3 regions of the Micromonospora coriariae genome follow, and region 2 is predicted to be linked to each of the others. Evidence: predicted binding sites of a transcription regulator. Region 2 holds the regulator's gene; each other region holds the start of a gene.
The links. The regulator HrcA, encoded in region 2, represses chaperone genes, less so after heat shock. The targets are predictions, from matches to a motif close to GGTTNGCACNCTCNNNNNGAGNGTGCNAACC.

Region 1 (7,380 bases), 570 kb from region 2:
GGCCAGTTCGAGTTGCAGACCGCGCCGGCCAGCGGAGACATAGATCGTCGGCAGGCCCAGCGCGGAGTCGTCCAGCACGGTCGGCAGTCGCCGGCGCTGCCCGAGCGGGCTGATCCCGCCCCGCACGTAGCCGGTCGCCCGCTCGGCGACCGCCCGGTCGGCCAGCGCCGCCCGCTTGCCGCCGACAGCCGCCGCCAGCGCCTTGAGGTCGAGTTCGCCGGTGACCGGTACGACCGCGACGGTGAGCGCGCCGTCGACCTCGGTCACCAGCGACTTGAACACCCGTTCCGGCGGTACGCCGAGCGCCGCCGCCACCAGAGCGCCGTAGTTCGGCGCGTCCGGCGCCACCCGGTAGGGATGGGTTCGATGCGCGATCCCGCGCTTGACCAGCAGTGCCGTTGCCGGAGTGCCCTGTCCCGCCACGCCGACGAACCTAGTCGACCGGCTGGCAGATCAGAACTGTCGGTGCCCCGGCGACCCGGGTGAGCACCAGGCTCGCCGCCGCGTCACCGGTCAACCGCAGGTCCCGCCGGAGCTGCTCCGGAGTGAGCGCGGAACCCCGCTTGAGGATCTCCACCCGGCCCACCCGGCGGTCCCGCAGCAGAGCCCGCAGGCGCTTGAGCGAGAACGGCAGCACGTCGGTCACCTCCAGGCAGCGCGCGTACGGGGTGCGGGTCGGCTGATCGGCGTAGAGGTAGGCGATGCTCGGGTCGCCGAGGGTGGCGCCCAGCTCGCCGGCCAGCTCGGCGACGAGGTGGGCGCGGACCACCGCCGCATCCGGGTCGTACAGGTAGCGGCGCGTCGGGCCGACCGGAGCCTCGGCGGCGCCCGAACCGGTGAGCTCGTGGTGGCCGGCCTCGTCGCCCGGTCCCTGCCGGTAGAGCGTGGCGCGGCGGGGCACCTCCGCCAGTTCGCCGCACCAGAGCGCGGCCTCGACCAGGTCGCCGTCCACGCCGACCCACTCGGCCTCCGCGCCGGCCGGGATGAGCGCGTGATCCAGACCAGGCGCCACCTTGACGACGGTGCGGGGCACCCGCTCAGCGAGCCCGGTGACGAAATCCCACGGCGGCGAGTAGGCGCGCGGGTCGAAGATCCGCCGCCCGGTGCCGGCCCGGCGACGGGCGGGGTCGCAGAACACCCCGTCGACCCGGGAGACGTCGAACGCTGTGGCGTCGCCGCACTCGACAGTGAACAGCTCGGCCAGCCCGGCCGCCGCGGCGTTGGCGGCGGCCATCGCGGCGGTCACCGGGTCGGCCTCCACCCCGTACACCCGGATGCCGGCGCGGGCGGCGGCGAGCGCGTCGGCACCGAGCCCGCAGCCGAGGTCGGCCAGGGTGCGCACGCCGGCCGCGCGCAGCCGGGCGGCCCGGCTGTCGGCGACCACCCGGCGGGTGGCCTGCTCCAGCCCGGCGCGGGTGAGGAACATCCCGGCGGCGGCCGGGCCGAACTTGCCGACCGCCCGGTGGCGCAGCTCGGCCTGGGTCAGTGCCGCCGAGGCCAGTGCCGGCGGCACGCCGGTCGCGCGCAGCGCCGACGCCGCGGCCAGCGGGTCACCGCCGGCCAGTCCGGCCGCCGCCGCGAGCGCGGCCGACCCCTCAGGGGTACGCAGCGCCGCCAGCTGATCGAGATCCACCCGAGCATTGTCCCGGGCCGGCCGGACTGGCCGGACGGTGGTGTCAGTCGGCGGGACACTCGGCTCCCCTTTCCGCGGCTTCCGGTGGTGGCAACCGACGGTAGGGAGATGGCCACGCTGGGACGAGGCGTTCCCGGCGTGTTGCGGTAACGACTGGCGGAACTGTGGCGACACGTCGGACGGCGCGTTGGCACTCTCCTTGACGGAGTGCTAGCCACGGAATAACCTGCGATTAGCACTCTCACCCTGAGGGTGCCAGCTTCCGGGTCTCGCGACCCGGGTGCGAAACGCCAGGCGGACCGGCACCCGCGACGACGGCCCCGCCCGGTGGCATGTGGCAGATTGACGCTGGTCGGCCCCGCCGGCCAGCAACGAAACCAGTACCCCAGGAGGGTATGCCCGTGACTACCGCGACCAAGGTTGCGATCAAGCCGCTCGAGGACCGGATCGTGGTCCAGGCGAACGAGGCTGAGACCACCACGGCGTCGGGCATCGTGATCCCCGACACCGCCAAGGAGAAGCCGCAGGAGGGCACTGTCCTCGCTGTCGGCCCGGGCCGGATCGACGACAACGGCAACCGTGTGCCGCTCGACGTAAAGGTCGGCGACACCGTTCTCTACTCGAAGTACGGCGGCACCGAGGTCAAGTACGCCGGCGAGGAGTACCTGGTGCTCTCCGCCCGCGACGTCCTCGCGGTCATCGAGAAGTAAGCAACCGATCAGTGCCATTGCCCCGGTCCGGCTCGCCGGGCCGGGGCAGTGGCGCTTCGAAGGGACATTCATGGCGAAGATCCTGAGCTTCTCGGACGACGCCCGGCACCTGCTGGAGCACGGTGTCAACGCCCTCGCGGACGCGGTCAAGGTCACCCTCGGCCCGCGCGGGCGCAACGTCGTCCTGGACAAGAAATTCGGTGCGCCGACGATCACCAACGATGGTGTGACCATCGCCAAGGAGATCGAGCTCACCAATCCCTACGAGAACCTCGGCGCGCAGCTGGTCAAGGAGGTGGCGACCAAGACCAACGACGTCGCCGGCGACGGGACCACCACCGCGACCGTGCTGGCCCAGGCCATGGTCCGTGAGGGCCTGCGCAACGTGACCGCCGGGACCAACCCGGCCGGGCTCAAGCGGGGCATCGACGCGGCGGCCACCAAGATCTCCGAGGCGCTGCTCGGCCGGGCCGCGGAGGTCACCGGCAAGGAGTCGATCGCGAACGTGGCGACGATCTCCGCGCAGGACTCCACCATCGGCGAGCTGATCGCCGAGGCGATGGAGCGGGTCGGCCGCGACGGTGTCATCACCGTCGAGGAAGGCTCGATGCTCACCACCGAGCTGGACGTGACCGAGGGTCTCCAGTTCGACAAGGGCTTCATCTCGCCGAACTTCGTCACCGACCTGGAGGGTCAGGAGTCCGTCCTCGAGGACGCGTACATCCTGGTCACCACCCAGAAGATCTCGGCGATCGAGGAGCTGCTGCCGCTGCTGGAGAAGGTCCTGCAGAACAGCAAGCCCCTGCTGATCATCGCCGAGGACGTGGACGGCCAGGCGCTCTCCACCCTGGTGGTCAACTCGCTGCGCAAGACCCTCAAGGTCTGCGCGGTCAAGGCCCCGGGCTTCGGTGACCGGCGCAAGGCGATGCTCCAGGACATCGCGATCTCCACCGGCGCCGAGCTGGTCGCCCCGGAGCTGGGCTACAAGCTCGACCAGGTCGGCCTGGAGGTGCTCGGCACCGCACGGCGTGTGGTGGTCGACAAGGAGAACACCACGATCGTCGACGGTGGCGGCCAGAAGGCCGACGTCGCCGACCGGGTGGCTCAGATCCGCAAGGAGATCGAGGCCTCCGACTCCGACTGGGACCGGGAGAAGCTGGCCGAGCGGCTGGCGAAGCTCTCCGGCGGCATCGCCGTGATCAAGGTGGGCGCGGCGACCGAGGTCGAGATGAAGGAGCGCAAGCACCGCATCGAGGACGCCATCGCGGCGACCAAGGCAGCGGTCGAGGAGGGCACAGTGCCCGGCGGCGGCGCCGCCCTGGTGCAGATCCTTCCGGTGCTCGACGACGACCTGGGCTTCACCGGTGACGAGAAGGTCGGCGTCTCGATCGTGCGCAAGGCGCTCGTCGAGCCGCTGCGCTGGATCGCCCAGAACGCCGGTCACGACGGCTACGTCGTGACGCAGAAGGTCGCCGACCTCAAGTGGGGCAACGGCCTCGACGCCGCCAAGGGCGAGTACGTCGACCTGGTCAAGGCCGGCATCATCGACCCGGTGAAGGTGACCCGCAACGCGGTCACCAACGCCGCCTCGATCGCCGGTCTGCTGCTCACCACGGAGAGCCTCGTGGTGGAGAAGCCGGAGCAGGCCGAGCCGGCCGCCGGTGGCGGGCACGGCCACGGTCACGGCCACCAGCACGGCCCGGGCTTCTGATCCGGTAGCACAATCGTCCCGGGGCACACCGTCGTACGGCGGTGTGCCCCGGTCCGTCTCCGGATCATTACCAGACGCTGACATGGTTGGCGACCTGGCGAGTTGATCGCGCACACTGGGCCGATGAGCACCACGTCGCACCGGTACGCCGCGCTGGCCGGAGTCACCGCCGCCGCCATCGCGATCGGGATCGCGGAACCGGTGGCGGTGCTGACCGGGCCCCGGTCGGCGCCGCTGGTCGCGGTCGGCGGGGTGGTCGTCGACGCCGTCCCGGAGTCGCTGAAGCAGCTCGCCATCGACATATTCGGCACCGCCGACAAGATCGCCCTGCTGGTCGGCACCGCGCTGCTGCTGGGCGCGTTCGCCGCGCTGCTCGGGGTGCTGGCGGTGCGCCGGTTGGCCCTCGGCCTGGCCGGGATCGCGGCGTTCGCCGCAGTCGGAGTGGCCGCCGCGCTGACCCGTTCCGGCGCGGACGCCGCCGACGCGCTGCCGTCGCTGGTCGGCGGCGTTCTCGGTGCCCTTGTGCTCTGGCTGTTCATCGCCGGCCCACTGGAGCTGGACCCCTGGCCCTGGTCGCCGCCGACGCCGACCGCGCCCCGCGCGGAGGCACCGCAGTCGCCGGCCGGCCCGGTGACTTCGGAGGACCTGCCGGTGCCGGTGACTCCCGCAGTGCCGCCGGAGCCGGCCGCGCCGATCGGGCCGGCGCCGGGTGAGGGGGTCGACGCGGAGTCACGGCGACGGTTCCTCACCGGCGCCGGGGTGCTGCTCGGCACGGCCACTGTGGCCGGCCTCGGCGGGCGCTGGCTGGCCGGTCGACGCGGTGTGTCCGCCGCTCGGGAGGCGATCCGGCTGCCCGCGCCGGTCGCCCCCGCACCGGCCCTGCCGGCGGGCGCGGACCTCTCGATGGCCCAGCTCGCGCCGTACGTCACCCCGAACTTCGGGTTCTACCGGATCGACACCGCGCTGGTGGTGCCGCAGGTGGACCCGGCGACCTGGCGGCTGCGGATCCACGGGCGGGTCCGTACCGAGCGCACCTACAGCTACGCCGACCTGCTGGCCCGGCCGCTGGTCGAGCGGTACATCACGCTGGCCTGTGTCTCCAACGAGGTGGGCGGGGACCTGATCGGCAACGCCCGTTGGCTCGGCGTACCCCTGCGCGAACTCTTGGACGAGGTCGAGCCGGAGGCGGACGCCGACCAGGTCGTCGGCCGGTCGGTCGACGGCTGGACGTGCGGCACCCCCACCGCCGCGCTCCGCGACGGGCGGGACGCGCTCCTGGCGATCGGCATGAACGGCGAGCCGCTGCCCGTCGAGCACGGCTTCCCGGTCCGGGTGGTGGTGCCCGGCCTCTACGGCTACGTGTCCGCCTGCAAATGGGTGACCGAGCTGGAGCTGACCCGGTTCGCCGACTTCGACGCGTACTGGGTGCCGCGGGGCTGGTCCGTCGAGGGGCCGATCAAGACCCAGTCGCGGATCGACGCGCCCCGGGCGCGCAACCGGCTCACCACCGGCCCGGTCACCGTGGCCGGGGTGGCGTGGGCGCAGCATCGGGGCATCCGCCGGGTCGAGGTACGCGTCGACGGGGGGCCCTGGCAGGAGGCGGAACTGGCCCCGACGGTGTCGGTGGACACCTGGGTGCAGTGGTCGTGGCGCTGGGACGCCACGCCGGGCGAGCACCGGCTCCAGGTCCGGGCGACCGACGCGACCGGTGCGACCCAGACCGAGCGGACGCAGGGCGTCGTCCCGGACGGCGCCACCGGCTGGCACACGGTCACCGTCACCGTCCGCTGATTGCGGTCGCGTGCCGGCGAACCGGGGTCAACCGGTCACCGGTCCTCGCTAACCTCAGCTGGTGGAGGCAGGGCGTGGCGGCAGGCGCTCCCTGATCCATGGCTACGGCGTGGCGCGCCGGGCCAGCTGGCTGGAGCTCTTCTTCGACCTGGTGTTCGTGGTCGCGGTGCTCCGGCTCGGTCAGCGGCTGGTGGACGATCCGACGGCCCACGGAGTGCTGGTCTTCGCCGGTCTGATCAGCGCGATCTGGTGGTTGTGGTTCAGCTTCTCCTATTTCGCCGATCTCTTCGACGACGACCGTCCGCCGAGCCGCCTGGCACAGCTGACCGCGATGCTCGGGGTCCTCGCGTTGGCAGCTTCCCTCCCCGGTGAGGCCGCTGCGAACGCCAGCCGCTTCGCGGTGATCTACGCGCTGCTGCTGGCGCTGCTCACCGCGATGTACGTGGTCGTGGGCTGGCTCGATGTCGAGGCACGGGAATTCTGCTGGTGGAACGCCGCCGGCTTCCTGGCCGCCGCCGGGCTCTGGTGCGGCTCGCTCCTGGTGTCCCCACCCGTGCAGTACGGCATCTGGGGCGTCGCACTCGTCGTCAACGCCACTATCGCCGGGCCACTGGCCTACGCACTGGTGGGCCGGGCGCCGACGCAGAAGTCCCACATGCCCGAGCGGTTCGGTCTGTTCACAATCGTCGTGCTCGGGGAGGCGGTCCTGTCGGTCGCGAACGGCATCGACGCCACGGGTTGGCGGGGTGTCTCGGTGGTGATCGGGATTGGCGGCTTCGTCATCGCGAGCGGGGTGTGGTGGGTGTACTTCATCGCCACGTTCGACAGCGAGGCGGGGAACAGGGCGCTGCGCGCCGGGCGACAGGCGGTGGTCCGGAGCTACCTCTACGCCTACGGACACCTGCTGGTCTACGCGGCGATCGTGACCGCGGGCGTCGCCGTCGAGTTGGCGGCGGAGGAGGCGGGGGCCCACCGAGGGCCCGGACAGGACGTGGCCGGGCGGCTGCTGGGCGGGAGTCAGCTGGCGATGATCGTCGGCTGCGTCATCATCTACCGGGGAATCAGTCTGTCGGTCAGCCGCCGGGTCGCGCTGGCTCAGGCCGGGGTGGGGCTCGTCGCGCTGGTGGTCGCGCTGGGGGGACTGCCGCCGCTGGTGGCGGTTTGGCTCAGTGCGGTGGCCTGGGTGGTGCTGACGGTCGTCGAACAACACGCCGCGTCGCTCCGGTCCCGCTGACGGTCTTTCCCGTAGTGCCGCGACCGCCGGTCACGCACGGGGCGCCCCAACTCGGCTGGCCGCGGCCCGCCCCACGGTCGGAGCACCGTGAAGCGGGCCGCGAGGTGGTGCCGGGCACCTCAGACGGCGATGCGTCCACCGTCGACGGGCAGCACCGCGCCGTGCACGAAGCTCGACCGATCGGTGGCCAGGAAGGCGACCGCCTCAGCGATCTCCTCGGCTGAGCCGGGCCGGCCGGCCGGTGCCATGGTGGCCAGCTGGTCAAGGTTGTCCCCCATGCCGGCGGTGCCCTCGGTGCGGG
Region 2 (7,380 bases):
GTAGAGCGGGCGCAGGTACGGGTCGATCTTCTCGTTCAGCGTGCCGGGCAGGAAGCCCAGTCGCTCACCCGCCTCGACCGCCGGTCGGGTCAGGATGATCCGGTTGACCTGCTTGGCCTGCAACGCCTGGACGGCCTTCGCCATGGCCAGGTAGGTCTTGCCGGTGCCGGCCGGGCCGATGCCGAAGACGATGGTGTGCGAGTCGATCGCGTCGACGTACCGCTTCTGCCCGAGGGTCTTGGGGCGGATGGTGCGTCCGCGCCGGGAGAGGATGTTGAGCGTCAGAACATCGGCGGGCCGTTCGGCGGTGCCCTGCTCGAGCATGCCGACGGTACGCCGAACCGCGTCAGTGGTCAGGGTCTCGCCTTTCTCGATGAGTTCGAGCAGCTCAGTGAAGACCCGCTCGGCGAGGGCATTGTCCGCGGGCGCACCGGTGATGGTGATCTCGTTGCCACGCACGTGCACGTCACTGGTGACCGAGCGTTCGACAAGTCGCAGGATCTCGTCACCTGCGCCGAGCAGATTGACCATGATCTTCGAGTCGGGCACGGTGATCCTGGTCTGCACCCGGGGCGGGCCGGGAGGTGGGGTGCCAGTCATAGGTCGGGCCGAAGGGCCCAGCGCACCTGCTCTCGATCTCGGCGCCGGCCCTGCTGGCACGGCGTGCGGACGTTACCCCCATCGTATCCGTTCAACGTGGCCCGCATCGCGTCCATTTCCGCTGGCCGCGATCAACCCCCGGCCCGGAAGTCGTACCGGTCGAAGGTCTCCTGGTGGCGGGTGAAGCGGTATGTCGCCCAGTGCATCCGGACCACGGCGCCCGACTCGTCCCGGGTCAGCCTCAGCAGCTCGCCCGCCTCCCGACCGGAGACCGTGCGGAACACGTCGGGCCGGTCCGGCAGCGGGGCGAAGATCGCCGGTGGGCGTCCCGGCGGGTCGCCGGCCCCACGCGCCCGCAGCGTCCCGTCGTGCCAGGAGAAGACGTACTCGAAACCCTCGCCCCACCAGCGGCCGAGCAGACCCCGCAGGGCGGCCGGAGCGGGTGCGCCGGGCCGCCACGGCTCAATCTCGGCCGGGTCGTGCTCGACCGCCGCCGCGAGCAGCCGGTGCGGCAGATCGAACAGCTCCGCCGCCGTGCCGGAGGAGCCGAGCACCGCGGCGCCCATCGCGCCCGCCGTGCCGTCGCCGCCCCTTCTGCCGTACACCGCGGCCAGGAAACCGGGCATGGCCCCGTCGTGCCCCACGTGCACCACCCGTTCACCCTGCGGCACCAGGATCAGCCCGAGCCCGAAACCGGTCCCCCAGAGCGTCTCGTCGGTGGTGGTCAGCGGCCAGCGCATCTCGTCCAGCGTGGCCGGGGCGAGCACAGCGCCGGCCGGGTCCAGCGCCGCCGGGTCGGCGAGGAACGCCGCCCAGCGGGCCATGTCCGTCGCGGTGCTCCAGAGCTGGGCGGCCGGGCCGACCGCGCCGAAGTCGGTCGGCGGCTCCTGGTGCGCCTCGTCGGAGTACGCGTCGACCAGGAACCCGGTGGCCGCCGCCGGCCCGGGAGCCACTGTGGTGTCGGTCAGCCCCAGCGGCGTCAGCACCCGCTCGGCGAGCACCTCGGCCCAGCTGCCGCCGCGCAGCCGGGCGACCAACTGGCCGAGCACGGCCACGCCGAGGTTCGAGTAGTGGAAGCGGCGAGCCGCCGCCAGCACCCGCTCGGCCCGGTCCAGCTCGGCCACCAGTTGGTCGGCGTCCGGTGCGCGCAGGCTGTCCCAGACGTCGCCGAACGGCTCGCGTTGCAGGCCACCGGTGTGCGACAGCAGCCGGCGGACGGTCAGCTCACCGTGCGCGGGCAGCTCCAGGTGCCGGCCCACCGGGTCGTCCAGGTCCAGCAGCCCGTCGTCGCGGCACTGGAGGGTGAGCACCGCGGTGAAGGTCTTTGTGACCGAGCCGATCCGGAACTGGGTGCGCGGCCCCAACGGGCTGCTGGTGCCGGAGCCGCCGACCGTGCAGCTCCACAACTGGCGGTCGGCCCGGTGCAGCGCCGCCGACACCGCCGGCACCCGGGCGTCGGCCTGGACCCGGCGGACCAGCCGGCCCAGCCGCTCGTCCACGGCTCGGGTGGACATCGCCTCGCTCACGCCAGGTCCCGGGCGAGCATCGGGCCGAGCGGCGCGCCACCGAGCAGGTGCGCGTGCGCGTGGAACACCTCCTGCCCGCCGTACGCGCCGGTGTTGAACATCAACCGGAAGCCGTCGCCGAGCAGCCCCTCGTCCTCGGCCACAGCGGCGGCCGTGGCCAGCACCTCCCCGGCCAGCGCCGGGTCACCCTGGGCGAGGGTGGCGATGTCGGCGTAGTGCTCCTTCGGAATCACCAGGACGTGCACCGGCGCCTTCGGGCCGATGTCCCGGAAGGCGAGCGTGGTGGCGGTCTCCCGGACCACGGTGGCCGGAATCTCCCCGGCGACGATGCGGCAGAACAGGCAATCAGATCCCATCGGGGCAGTGTAAGGAAGGGCCCCTTGTTAACGCCTCCGGTAGAGGAAGGGTCCCTTCCTAACATCGGTGCCAGCTACGGCAGGATGGCCGCCATGACGGATCGGGCGGTACTGGTGACCGGGGCCTCGCGTGGGATCGGCCGGGCGGTGGCGGAGGCGTTCGCGGCGAGCGGGGACCGGGTGGCGATCCACCACCGCGACTCCGCCGACGCGGCCGAGCAGTTGCGTGCCCGGCTGCCCGGCACCGGGCACGTTGTGGTCCGCGCCGACCTCACCGACCCGGACGCGGTCCGGGCCATGGTCGACCGGGCCGCCGAACTGCTCGGCGGCCTGGACGTGCTGGTCAACAACGCCGGGATGTACGGCGACCGGGACGACCCGCACCCGATCTTCGGCGCCTCCTACGAGCAGTGGCAGAAGCGCTGGCGGCAGGTGCTGGAGACCAACCTGACCGGCGCCGGCAACGTCACCTGGTGCGCCGCCCAGCACATGCGGGAGCGCGGCGGGCGGATCGTCAACGTCTCGTCCCGGGGCGCGTTCCGCGGCGAGCCGGACCAGCCGGCGTACGGCGCCAGCAAGGCGGGGCTGAACGCGCTGGGCCAGTCCCTCGCGGTGGCGCTCGCGCCGTACGGCATCGCGGTCGCCACCGTCGCGCCGGGCTTCGTGGCGACCGACATGACCACCGAACACCTCCGCGGCGATCCGGGCGCGGCGATCCGGGCGCAGAGCCCGTTTGACCGGGTGGCCCGGCCGGAGGAGATCGCCGACGCGGTGCACTGGCTGGCGTCGCCCCAGGCCGAGTGGGCCTCCGGCACCATCGTCGACCTCAACGGCGCCTCCTACCTACGCAGCTGACCACCCGCGCCCCGCCGCGCCTCTTCCCCGTCGATCTAGGGCATTTCGTCGCTAGTGGATCTCCAACAGCGACGATATGCCCTAGATCGACGACAGGGGGCACCCAGGGGGCGGGGCGGGGACGGGGGCGGGGGGTGGGGAGGGGCGGGGAAGAGGCGCGGCGGCGGCTGGTTACCAGCGGTTGAGGCGGGTGGCGAGCACGCTGAGCGCGGCCACGCCGGCGGTGGAGGTGCGCAGCACCGCCGGGCCGAGCCGGACCGGCCGGCCACCGGCCTCGCGGAAAGCGGTCAGCTCGGCCGGGGCGATGCCGCCCTCCGGGCCGACCACCAGGACGATCTCCCCGGCCGACGGCAGCTCGGCGACGGTCAGCCGTTCGTCGGCCTCCTCGTGCAGCACGAACCCGGCGGCGGCACCGGCGATCCGGCGGGCCACCGTGGCGGTCGACTCGTCCGGTGCCCCGGCCACCACCGGCAGCCAGGGGCGGCGGGCCTGCTTGGCCGCCTCCCGGGCCGTGGCCACCCACTTCTCCCGGGCCCGTACGCCCCGGTCTCCGCGCCACTGGGTGACCGAGCGGGTCGCCGCCCACGGCACGATCTCGTCCACCCCGACCTCGGTCATCGCCTGCACGGCCAGCTCACCCCGGTCGCCCTTGGCGATGCCCTGCACGATCACCAGCCGGGGTACGGGCGCGTCCGCGTACCCCCGGGAGGTGATCGTGAGTTCCAGGCTGCCCCGGCCGACGGCGGTGACCACGGCGGCGGCCGTGCCGCCCCGGCCGTCGGCGAGCAGCAACTCCTCGCCGACCCGCAGCCGCTGCACTGTGGCGGCGTGATGCCCCTCGGGACCGTCGAGGGTCATCGTGTCGGCGGTGGGCAGCGACTCGACCAGGAACAGCGGGGCGGACACGATGATCAGGCTAGTCGTGCCGGTCAGGCGTGACCGTTGAACGCGTCGCGCATCCGGGAGAAGAAGCCGCCCTGCTTGGTCAGCTCGGCGACCTCCTCGCCCCGGGTCTTGGCGAAGTCGCGCAGCATCTTCTCCTGGTCCGGGTCGAGCTTGGTCGGCGTCCGCACGTCCAGGTGCACGTAGAGGTCGCCCCGGCCGGTGCCGCGCAGGTGCGGCACGCCCCGGGCGCGCAGCCGCAGCGTGCTGGCGGGCTGGGTGCCGGCCTTGACGTCGACCGTCTCCTCGCTGTCCAGCGTCTTGATGGTCAGCCGGGTGCCCAGCGCCGCCGCGGTCATCGGGACGGTGACCCGGCAGTGCAGGTCGTCGCCCTTGCGGGAGTACACGTCGTGCGGCCGCTCGTGGATCTCCACGTAGAGGTCACCTGCGGTGCCACCACCCGGGCCCACCTCGCCCTGCTGGGCCAGCCGGATCCGCATGCCGTCCTCGACGCCGGCAGGGATCTTGACGGTCAGCGAGCGGCGGGTGCGCACCCGGCCGTCGCCGGCGCAGGTGGGGCAGGGGTGCGGGATGGTGGTGCCGTAGCCCTGGCAGACGGTGCACGGCCGGGCGGAGACCACCTGGCCGAGGAAGGTGCGCTGCACCGACTGCACCTCGCCCCGGCCACCGCACGCCTCGCAGGTGGCGAGGTGGGTGCCGGCGGCCGTGCCGGCGCCGGAGCAGGTGGTGCAGAGCACGGCGGTGTCGACGGTGATCGGCGCCTCGACGCCGAACGCCGTCTCGTGCAGGTCCAGCTCCAGCCGCAGGATCGCGTCGGCGCCCGGCCGGGTCCGCGGGCGCGGGCCGCGCGCGCCACCCGCCGCGCCGCCGAAGAACGCGTCCATGATGTCCTGGAACCCGACGAACGGGCCGGCGCCGCCCGGACCGCCCGGGCCACCGGCGCCGCCGCCACCCGGGGCGAGCGGGTCGCCGCCGAGGTCGACGATCTGCCGCTTCCGGTCGTCCGAGAGCACCTCGTACGCGGCGTTGATGTCCTTGAACTTCTCCTGAGCCTCCGGGTCCGGATTGACGTCCGGGTGGAACTGGCGCGCCAGCTTGCGGTAGGCGCGCTTGATTTCGTCGTCGGAGGCTTCCCGGCTCACACCGAGGATGCCGTAGTAGTCCCTGGCCACTGCGTTCCGTGTCCTCATGTTCGTCTCGCGTTGCGCCGGTCGGCGGCCGCAGCCGGCCGTCGGCCCTGACTGGTCAGTTCTGGGCCAGCAGCTCGCCCACGTAGCGTGCCACGGCGCGCACCGTGGCGATGGTGCCGGGGTAGTCCATCCGGGTGGGCCCCAGCACCCCCAGGCCACCCACGATGGTGGCGCCCGGGCCGTACCCGGTGCTGACCACCGAGGCGGCGCGCAGGTTGTCGAACTCGTTCTCGTCGCCGATCAGCACCCGGGTCGTGCTCGGCTCGGTTTCGCCGATGAGCTTGAGCAGCACGACCTCCTCCTCCAGCGCCTCGAGGATCGGCCGCAGCGAGCCCTGGAAGTCGAGCAGGCCGCCCCGGGTGAGGTTGGCGGTGCCGGCCAGCGCGATGCGTTCCTCGTGCCGCTCGACAAGCGTCTCCAACAGCACGGTGGAGAGCGTGGTCATCGCCGGGCGCAGCTCGGGCGGCGCCTCCTCGACCAGCGCCTGCACCAGCGGCGGCGTGTCGGACAGCCGGGCGCCGGCGAGCTTCTCGTTGACCAGTCGGCGCAGGTCGGTGACGTCGTCGGGGTGCACCGGCCCGGGCAGCTCCACCAGCCGCTGCTCCACCCGGCCGGTGTCGGCGATCATGACGAGCATCAGCCGGGTGGTGGAGATCGGCACCAGCTCCAGGTGACGCACCGAGGAGCGGGCCAGGCTCGGGTACTGCACAACGGCCACCTGCCGGGTCAGTTGGGCGAGCAGCCGTACGGTGCGGTGCACCACGTCGTCGAGGTCGACCGCGCCGACCAGGAAGCGCTCGATGGCCCGGCGCTCCGCCGGGCTGAGCGGCTTGACCCGGGACAGCCGGTCAACGAAGAGTCGGTAGCCGCGGTCGGTGGGCACCCGGCCGGCACTGGTGTGCGGCTGCCGGATGTAGCCCTCCTCCTCCAGCACGGCCATGTCGTTGCGGACCGTGGCCGGGGAGACGCCGAGCTGGTGCCGCTCGACCAGCGCCTTGCTGCCGACCGGCTCCTGGGTTGAGACGTAGTCCTCGACGATGGCGCGGAGCACGGCGAGCTTGCGGTCGTCGAGACCCATCCTCCGCACCTCCTGTCGCACGTCGGCCGCCGGCACGGCGGAGCCGGCGGGCCGTACTGGCACTCGACTGTAACGAGTGCCAGTCTACGTCGGCGTGCCCGCCAGCGCGATGATCAAGGCGGTCGCTGTCCGTTCAGCCAAGCCGGCCCGGCGGTGTCGCTCTGGTGCGGCGTTGCCACGGGCCCCTACCGTGACATCCATGACTGAACCACCTCGCCCTCCCGGTGCGGGAGACCCCGGCGACCAGCCGCCGGAGCCGACCTACCCGCCGGCCGCTCCCGGCCCGGCCTCCTCGGCCGAGCCACCCACCGCACCACTGTCCGGGGCACCCGGCCCGGGCGGCTATCCCCCGGCCGGTGGCTATCCGCCGCCCACCGGTGACCAACCGCCGTCGGGCGGCTACCCTCCGCCCGGTGGCTACCCGCCACCGGGGGGCTATCCCCTTGGCGGCTATCCGACCGGCGGCGCCTACGGCGGCCCCGGCGGCGGCTACGCCAGCAACGAGGACAAGACCTGGGCCCTGGTCGCGCACTTCGGCGGCGCCGCCGGCGCGCTGATCAGCTTCGGCCCGCTGGGCTTCGTCGCCCCGCTGATCGCCTATCTGGCCCGCGGTCAGCAGTCGCCGACCGTCCGGGCGCACGCCCTGGCCGCGCTGAACTTCCAGATCCTCTGGTCGATCATCGCGTTCGTGCTGCTCTTCGTGAGCTGGTGCCTGCTCTTCCTGCCCAGCATCGCGGTGGTCGTGATCCAGATCCTGTTCGGGATCATCGCCGGCATGAAGGCCAACGAGGGCCAGCCCTACCGCTACCCGATGTCGGCCAGTTTCATCAAGTGACCCGGGTCGGCCGCTCCCCCGGCCGGCCCGGTGCACC
Region 3 (7,380 bases), 910 kb from region 2:
GAACCCGGGTCGACGGAACGGGGTCGGAGCGATCGAAATATGCCCGATTTGTGGTCGTGCGCGGCCGTCACTCCTCGTGTAGCGTGCGATTTCGGTCACCCGTTTCAACGGCCGTCATCGATCGTCGGAGCGGTGGCCCGGAGGCGCCCGGCCATGCCGCGCGCCGGGGCAGGCAACGCCGCGCAGAGTGAGGAAGTGCACCGTGGCACAGGGCACCGTTAAGTGGTTCAACTCCGAAAAGGGCTACGGCTTCATCGCCGTCGATGGCGGTCAGGACGTGTTCGTCCACTTCTCCGCGATCGAGATGGACGGCTACAAGGCGCTGGACGACGGTCAGCGGGTGGAGTTCGACATCGCGCAGGGCCAGAAGGGCCCGCAGGCGGAGCGGGTGCGCGTCATCGCCTGAGAGCCGACGCAAGCTACCCGGAGGGGCCGGGGCTGCGTTACGCGGCCGGACCCTGGAAGATCCTGAACCATTCCAGCCGTCGCTGAGGAGGGTTCATGTCCGACCAGCCGCCCCCGGCCGTCCCACCCCCAGGTCAGCCCGACCCGTCCGGTCCGCATGCCGGTGGCGTCGACCCGTCCGGCCCGCACCCGAACCAGCCCGGTCCGCCTCCCGCTGGTGACCCGACCGCGCCGTCCCCCTGGGGCCCGCCGCCGGGCACCCCTCCCGGCTGGAACCCGAACGTGCCGCCCGGCTGGGGGCCGCCACCGGGCGCGCCGCCCCAGGGCTGGGTGTTCCCGCCCACCGGCGGCTACCCGGTCGGCGTCGGGCCGTACGGCGGTCAGCCCTGGTACCCGGGACCGCCGGCCGCCGGGTGGTATCCGCCGGGCCTTGACCCGGCGGACCGGCTGGTCACCCCACCCGGTGCAGGACTGAGCGCCTGGTTCGACAGGTGCCTGGGCGCGGTCCGGCGCGGCTGGAGGTTGCTGCTGCCCATCCTGCTGCTCACGCAGGTGCTGCCGGCGGCGGTGCTGTCGGTGCTCTCGCTCGGGCTGGACCCGACCGCGAAGTGGGACACGACCGCCGTCGAGCAGTCGACCGCTCTACCGGACTCCTTCCTGACCGACCTGGCGACAGTGTTCCTGGTGCTCATCGGCGGCAGTCTGCTGATCGGGCTGGTGCAGGCCGTGGGCTGGGCGGCCGGCACCTGGGTGATCACCCGTCAGGCGGTCGGTGAGCCGGTCAGCCTGGGTGAGGCGCTGCGCTACGGCCTGCGCCGCGCGCTCGGGCTCTGGGGCTGGACGCTGCTGATCGGCGTGATCGTCGGCCTGGGCCTCTGCTTCTGCGTCCTCCCCGGCATCTACCTCGCCTTCGCGCTCAGCATGGCCGGGCCGGTCTATCTCTTCGAGCGGGAGAATCCCATCGGCCGGTCGTTCCGGATGTTCCACGACCGGTTGGGGCTGTTCCTGGGGCGGGTGGCGCTGGTGGCGGCGGCGGTGATCGTCGGCACTCTGGTCGCCAGCGTGCTGGAGGGGGTCGGCAGCGCCCCGTTCGGGGCCGACCCGCTCGCCACCCCGGGTTCGGCGGTCGGCGTGGTCCTGGTGATCGCCGTCGGCGCGGTGCTGGCCCTCCCCGCCCATCTCGCGCAACTGGTGGGGCTGCTGGTGACGTACGCCGAGCAGCGGGCCCATGAGAGGCCGGTGAACGCCGCCGGAATGGCCGCGGAACTCGGCTGACCCAGGCGTTCGTGCTTGCACTCGGCAGGGGAGAGTGCTAAACAAGTCATTGGCACTCGCATACCGTGAGTGCCAATGGTCGGGACGGTGGGGCCACGGTCGCGCCGGTGTGGAGACGCCGGGGTGACACATGGCCGGTCGTCGCGGGCTATCCGGCCCGGCCGAAGGACGTCGTCGTCGCCAGGTGGCGACGTCCCAAGGTGCGTACACCAGGCGGCCCATCCGGGGACACATCCGGGTGGCCCGTGAGTGTCCAGGAGGACAACGCCGTATGGCCAAGATGATCGCGTTCGACGAAGAGGCGCGCCGCGGCCTCGAGCGGGGCATGAACCAGCTCGCCGACGCCGTAAAGGTGACCCTCGGCCCCAAGGGCCGCAACGTCGTGCTCGAGAAGAAGTGGGGTGCCCCCACCATCACCAACGATGGTGTGAGCATCGCCAAGGAGATCGAGCTCGAGGACCCGTACGAGAAGATCGGCGCTGAGCTGGTCAAGGAGGTCGCCAAGAAGACCGACGACGTTGCCGGTGACGGCACGACGACGGCGACCGTCCTGGCCCAGGCCCTGGTTCGCGAGGGCCTGCGCAACGTGGCCGCTGGCGCCAACCCGATGGCCCTGAAGCGGGGCATCGAGGCCGCGGTCGCGAGCGTCTCGGAGGAGCTGTCCAAGCTCGCCAAGGACGTCGAGACCAAGGAGCAGATCGCCTCCACCGCCTCCATCTCCGCTGGCGACAGCACCGTCGGCGAGATCATCGCCGAGGCGATGGACAAGGTCGGCAAGGAAGGCGTCATCACCGTCGAGGAGAGCAACACCTTCGGGCTGGAGCTGGAGCTCACCGAGGGTATGCGCTTCGACAAGGGCTACATCTCGGCCTACTTCATGACCGACCCGGAGCGCATGGAGGCCGTCTTCGACGACCCCTACCTCCTGATCGTCAACAGCAAGATCTCGTCGGTCAAGGACCTGCTCCCGATCCTGGAGAAGGTCATGCAGTCGGGCAAGCCGCTGCTGATCATCTCCGAGGACATCGAGGGCGAGGCTCTGGCCACCCTGGTCGTCAATAAGGTCCGGGGCACCTTCAAGTCGGTCGCCGTCAAGGCGCCGGGCTTCGGTGACCGCCGCAAGGCCATGCTCGCCGACATCGCCATCCTCACCGGTGGCCAGGTCATCAGCGAGGAGGTCGGCCTCAAGCTGGACGCCGTCGGCCTCGACATGCTGGGCCGCGCCCGCAAGGTCGTGGTGACCAAGGACGAGACCACCATCGTCGACGGTGCCGGCGACGCCGAGCAGATCCAGGGCCGGGTCAACCAGATCCGGGCCGAGATCGACAAGAGCGACTCCGACTACGACCGGGAGAAGCTGCAGGAGCGGCTGGCCAAGCTGGCCGGCGGCGTTGCGGTCATCAAGGTCGGCGCGGCCACCGAGGTCGAGCTCAAGGAGCGCAAGCACCGCATCGAGGACGCCGTTCGCAACGCGAAGGCCGCCGTCGAGGAGGGCATCGTCCCGGGTGGTGGCGTCGCGCTGGTGCAGGCCGGCAAGACCGCCTTCGACAAGCTGGACCTGGTCGGCGACGAGGCGACCGGTGCCAACATCGTCAAGGTCGCGCTGGACGCCCCGCTGCGGCAGATCGCCGTCAACGCCGGCCTCGAGGGCGGCGTCGTGGTGGAGAAGGTTCGTAACCTCGAAGCGGGTCACGGCCTCAACGCCGCCAACGGCGAGTACGTCGACCTGCTGGCCGCGGGCATCATCGACCCGGCCAAGGTGACCCGGTCGGCGCTGCAGAACGCCGCTTCCATCGCGGCGCTCTTCCTCACCACCGAGGCCGTCGTCGCGGACAAGCCGGAGAAGACCCCGGCTGCCCCGGCTGGCCCGGGTGGCGGGGACATGGACTTCTGAGTCCAGTTCCGACACGGAACGGGGCGGGCCGCTGACGCGGTCCGCCCCGTTCGTCGTCAGGTGGGTAGCGGGCGCTGGTTGCGCCGCTTCTGCGCCCGGTCGTACGGCGGGCGCAGTTGGATCGGCGCGTCCACCATCTCCTGCGGCTCGTCGGCCACCGGCTCGCCGTTGGTGGTCATCTCGGCCAACTGCTCGGCGTCGCCGTAGTCGAGGCGGTCGAGCGGCAGTTGGCCGGGGAGTTCGCCGACCGGTTTCCAGGTGACCTGCGGGCCGTCCTCGGTCTGGTCGTCATCCGTGGTCATGGCTGCCTCCTCTACCGAAAACGGTAGGGGGCGTCGATGCCCGACGCGGGCGAATGGCACTATCTGGGTCTATATCCTATTCGCCCTTATTTGGTGTTCAGTGTCCGGCGATACAAGAAAAAGACCCGCTCGATTCGGGCGCCGGCGCTGCCGGAGTAGAACGGCACCGGCCCCACCCAGCCGATCTGCGCCCGGTCCAGCCCCGCTTCCCGCTGATCGCGCAGACAGCGACGCAGCAGCACCCCGCCGATGCCCGAACCCTCGGCGGCCGGCGCGGTGCCCATCGGCCCGAACCAACTCGGCCGGGACGACCCGTAGGCGGCGAAGCCGAGCAACTCGCCCGCCCGCTCCGCCAGGTGGCAACCCGCGCCGTCGCGACCCACCGACCCGGCCAACTCGCCGTCCCACGCGCCACCGAAGGTGGACCGGGCGAACGCCGTCAGCGCCGGAAGGTCCGCCGGGTCCGCCCGGCGTACCGTGATTCCCTGCCCGGCCAGCCGCCGCTGGGCCGCCTCGGTGGACCGCAACGCCGGCGACCCGTCGTACGACAGGTCGGCCGTCATGTTCCAGGCGGTCCGGTCCTGCTGGTAGCCGAGTGCCAGGGCGGCGCAGACGGCCGGCGTGTAGCGCACGTCGATGCCCGGCCAGGCGTAATACGGCGGGTTCCCGGCCAGCAGCACATCGGTCACCCCGTGCTCGGCGAGCACCCGTTCGGCCCGCTCGATCAGCGCCCGCCCGACGCCCCGACGACGCTGGTCCGGGAGCACCGCGACCAGGTCCACGTGCCCGAGAGCCGGGTCGGCCGACGACACCGAACAGAGCAGCACCCCGACCAGATCCGCGTCCCGGTACGCACCCAGCCCCACCACCGTCCGGTCGGCGGCGGCCCGGGGCCAGAGCGCGTCCACGATGGCGGCCGCCTCGACGGCGTCCTCGGGCAGGTCGAGCGCCTGCTCGCAGAGCCGCACCGCGGCGGGGGCCAGGTCGGCGGTCAGCTCGGTGACGGTGATCTCGGCGTCCATGGTCGCCGACCCTAGATGCTCCCGCCCGTCGTGTTAATAAGGGGCCCCTCTACCACCGCAGGCGTTAACAAGGTGCCCTTCCTTACCGCTGGGCGGCTTGGACGGCGGCGTACGCGTCGACCTGGCCGGCCCCCGTGACGTTCGCCGGTCCGCCGCACGCGTCGGCCGGGTTGCTGGAACGGTAGGTCGGCACGGCCGGCGTCGCGGTGTCCCGCAGGATCTGCCGGGTCCGGGCCAGGTCGCCGACCAGCGCCGGGTTGGCCGACCACATCAGCGCGACCACCCCGGCCACCTGCGGGGTCGCCATCGAGGTGCCGTCCAGCTTGGCGTACCCGCCGCCCGGCATGGCCGACAGCACGCCCACGCCCGGCGCCAGCACGTCCGGCTTGGCCGGACCGCCCCGCACCGGCCCACGCGAGGAGAACTCGGCCACCCGCCTCTGTGCGTCCACGGCACCCACGGTCAGCACGTCCGGATACGGTGCCGGCGGGTCGTCGATCGACGCGCACCACGGACCGGTGTTGCCGGCCGCGGCGACCACGAAGATTCCCGCGGCGTCCAACGCCGCGGTGGCCGGCCGCAGCACGTTCCGGTCGCAGCCCTCGATGGGCGGGCAGCCCCACGAGTTGGTCAGCACCTGCGGGGCGCGCTCCGGCCGGCCGTCGGTGAACGGATCGCCGCCGGCCGGGAAGGGCGCCAGCATGAACTGGAGGCAGTCCAGGTAGTGCCCGGGACTGCCCAGGTTGCGGTCCAGGTTGACGCAGCCCACCCACTGCGCGTCCGGCGCCACCCCGATGCCACCCCGCCCGACCGCGCTGCCCACCGTGTGGGTGCCGTGCCCGCCCTGGTCGGTCGGGGTCCGGGTGCCGTCCCACGGGTCGTACCAGGAGTCGTCCCCGCCGCGGAACCCGGCCCGCAGCGCCGGGTGGGCGCCGTCCACACCCGAGTCCGAGCTGCCCACCACCATGCCCGCGCCGGTCACGCCGAGCTGCGACCAGACCCGGTCGGCACCGAGTTGGCGGATGTTCCACTCCGGGCCGGTCGGCGCGGCCGCGGTACCGCGATTTTGCCCGGCCGGGGCCGGCAGGGGCCGCAGTCGCTGGCTGACCAGCACCCGGGCCACCTCCGGACGGCGTGCGAGCCAGGCCCGCACCGCCGGACCGCCGTCCACCTCGACGGCGTTCACCAGGTAGTACGGCACCGGATCGAGCCGCAGCCGGCTCAGCTCCCGGCGCAGGTCGGCCTGGCTCCGGTCGGCGGTCGTCACGAGCCGCCGGTAGACCTCCGCCGCCCGGGCGTCCCGTCCGGCGCGGCCCGGTGCGCCCGCCGGCAGGCCGGTCAGGTCGGCCTGCTCGCGCAGCACCACGAGCAGCCGCTCGCCGTGCAGGCCGGGCTGACCGGGTCCGAGGTCGACCACGCCCACCGCGATCAGCAGCACCACCGCGGTGAGCGCGGCCACCCGCCGATTCGGGGTGCGGGCCGTGCGCCGGGCCAGCAGCACCGCGTACCCGATGGCGACCACGGCCGCGACGGCCAGGCCGGCACCGGCGGTGGCCGCGACCCAGAACGGCACGTCGCGGGTGCCGACCAGCAGCAGGGTGATCTCTTCCGGGTCGGTGAAGGCCAGCGGGCCGAGCATGGCCAGGCCCACCAGCCAGCCGGTGGCGGCCCGGCCGGCGTGTACGGCGTCGGTCGCCCGGTCGGGCGTGTGCGCCGCGCCGTCGGCGGCCGGACGCCAGGCCGCGGCCCACAGGGCGGCCAGCGCGAAGCCCACCGGCGGCAGGGTCAGCAGCGCGGGGAGCTGTGCACCGGACTGGCCGGCGCCGGCGGCGAGCAGCAGCAGCGCCACCCCGGCCACCAGGCCACCGACCAGCACCAACCGGGCCGGCCGGGGCGGCTGGCCGACCGCGAACCGGGACCAGAAGGGAGCGTCCAGCAGCGTCGCGGCGAGCACCCCGAGCGCGGCGGCAGCCAGCACGGCGAGCGCGGTCTCCAGCAGCCCGCCGAGCGCGCCAAGCCAGGCCCAGGGCAGCAGCAGCGCGAGCCCGGCGGCGACCGCGAGCAGGGGAACCGGACGGGTCGCCGCGCGGGCCCCCGAGCCGGCCGGCCCGGCGGAAGCCGACCGGCGTGCCGACCAGCGCAGGACGACCGCGGTGAGCGCCGCCGTGCCGGCCAGGGCGGCCAGGTACGCCTCGTGGTGCACCGGCGGTACGACCCGCGCCAGCGTGAGCACCCCGAGCGCGAGCGCCGCAGCCAGCCAGGCCCGCCCGGTGGCCCGGACCGCGGCCGACCGGGGCAGCAGGGCCAGCAGCAGCGCCGGCGTGCCCACCAGTACGACGGTGGCCAGGCCCAGCACCGGCCAGAGCCAGCCCACCCGGTCCCGTCCGAAGCCGAGCAGCACCTGGTCGGTGAGCCAGCCACCCGCCTGGGTGGCTACTGTCACCGCCACCGTCCAGCCGCCGGCGAGCACGGCCGCAACCAC

Region 1: groES (co-chaperone GroES) is a predicted target of HrcA. The motif match lies at 1,864-1,894, and genes of this name have one in related genera.
Region 3: groL (chaperonin GroEL) is a predicted target of HrcA. The motif match lies at 1,728-1,758, and genes of this name have one in related genera.

The regions. Positions count from the first base shown of each region.
Region 1 covers NZ_LT607412.1:3,520,264-3,527,643, forward strand. Annotated here, with positions in the region: gene ybaK (Cys-tRNA(Pro) deacylase) at 1-423, opposite strand, end outside; gene GA0070607_RS16550 (THUMP-like domain-containing protein) at 434-1,633, opposite strand; gene groES (co-chaperone GroES) at 2,029-2,343, shown strand; gene groL (chaperonin GroEL) at 2,414-4,054, shown strand; gene GA0070607_RS16565 (molybdopterin-dependent oxidoreductase) at 4,178-5,845, shown strand; gene GA0070607_RS16570 (low temperature requirement protein A) at 5,907-7,079, shown strand; gene GA0070607_RS16575 (SDR family NAD(P)-dependent oxidoreductase) at 7,199-7,380, opposite strand, start outside.
Region 2 covers NZ_LT607412.1:4,092,780-4,100,159, reverse strand. Annotated here, with positions in the region: gene GA0070607_RS19250 (PhoH family protein) at 1-600, opposite strand, end outside; gene GA0070607_RS19245 (serine hydrolase domain-containing protein) at 732-2,114, opposite strand; gene GA0070607_RS19240 (histidine triad nucleotide-binding protein) at 2,123-2,482, opposite strand; gene GA0070607_RS19235 (SDR family NAD(P)-dependent oxidoreductase) at 2,576-3,337, shown strand; gene GA0070607_RS19230 (16S rRNA (uracil(1498)-N(3))-methyltransferase) at 3,509-4,243, opposite strand; gene dnaJ (molecular chaperone DnaJ) at 4,267-5,412, opposite strand; gene hrcA (heat-inducible transcriptional repressor HrcA) at 5,486-6,508, opposite strand; gene GA0070607_RS19215 (DUF4870 domain-containing protein) at 6,708-7,343, shown strand.
Region 3 covers NZ_LT607412.1:3,178,200-3,185,579, forward strand. Annotated here, with positions in the region: gene GA0070607_RS14905 (cold-shock protein) at 203-406, shown strand; gene GA0070607_RS14910 (hypothetical protein) at 502-1,680, shown strand; gene groL (chaperonin GroEL) at 1,952-3,574, shown strand; gene GA0070607_RS14920 (hypothetical protein) at 3,631-3,876, opposite strand; gene GA0070607_RS14925 (GNAT family N-acetyltransferase) at 3,963-4,898, opposite strand; gene GA0070607_RS14930 (S8 family serine peptidase) at 4,981-7,380, opposite strand, start outside.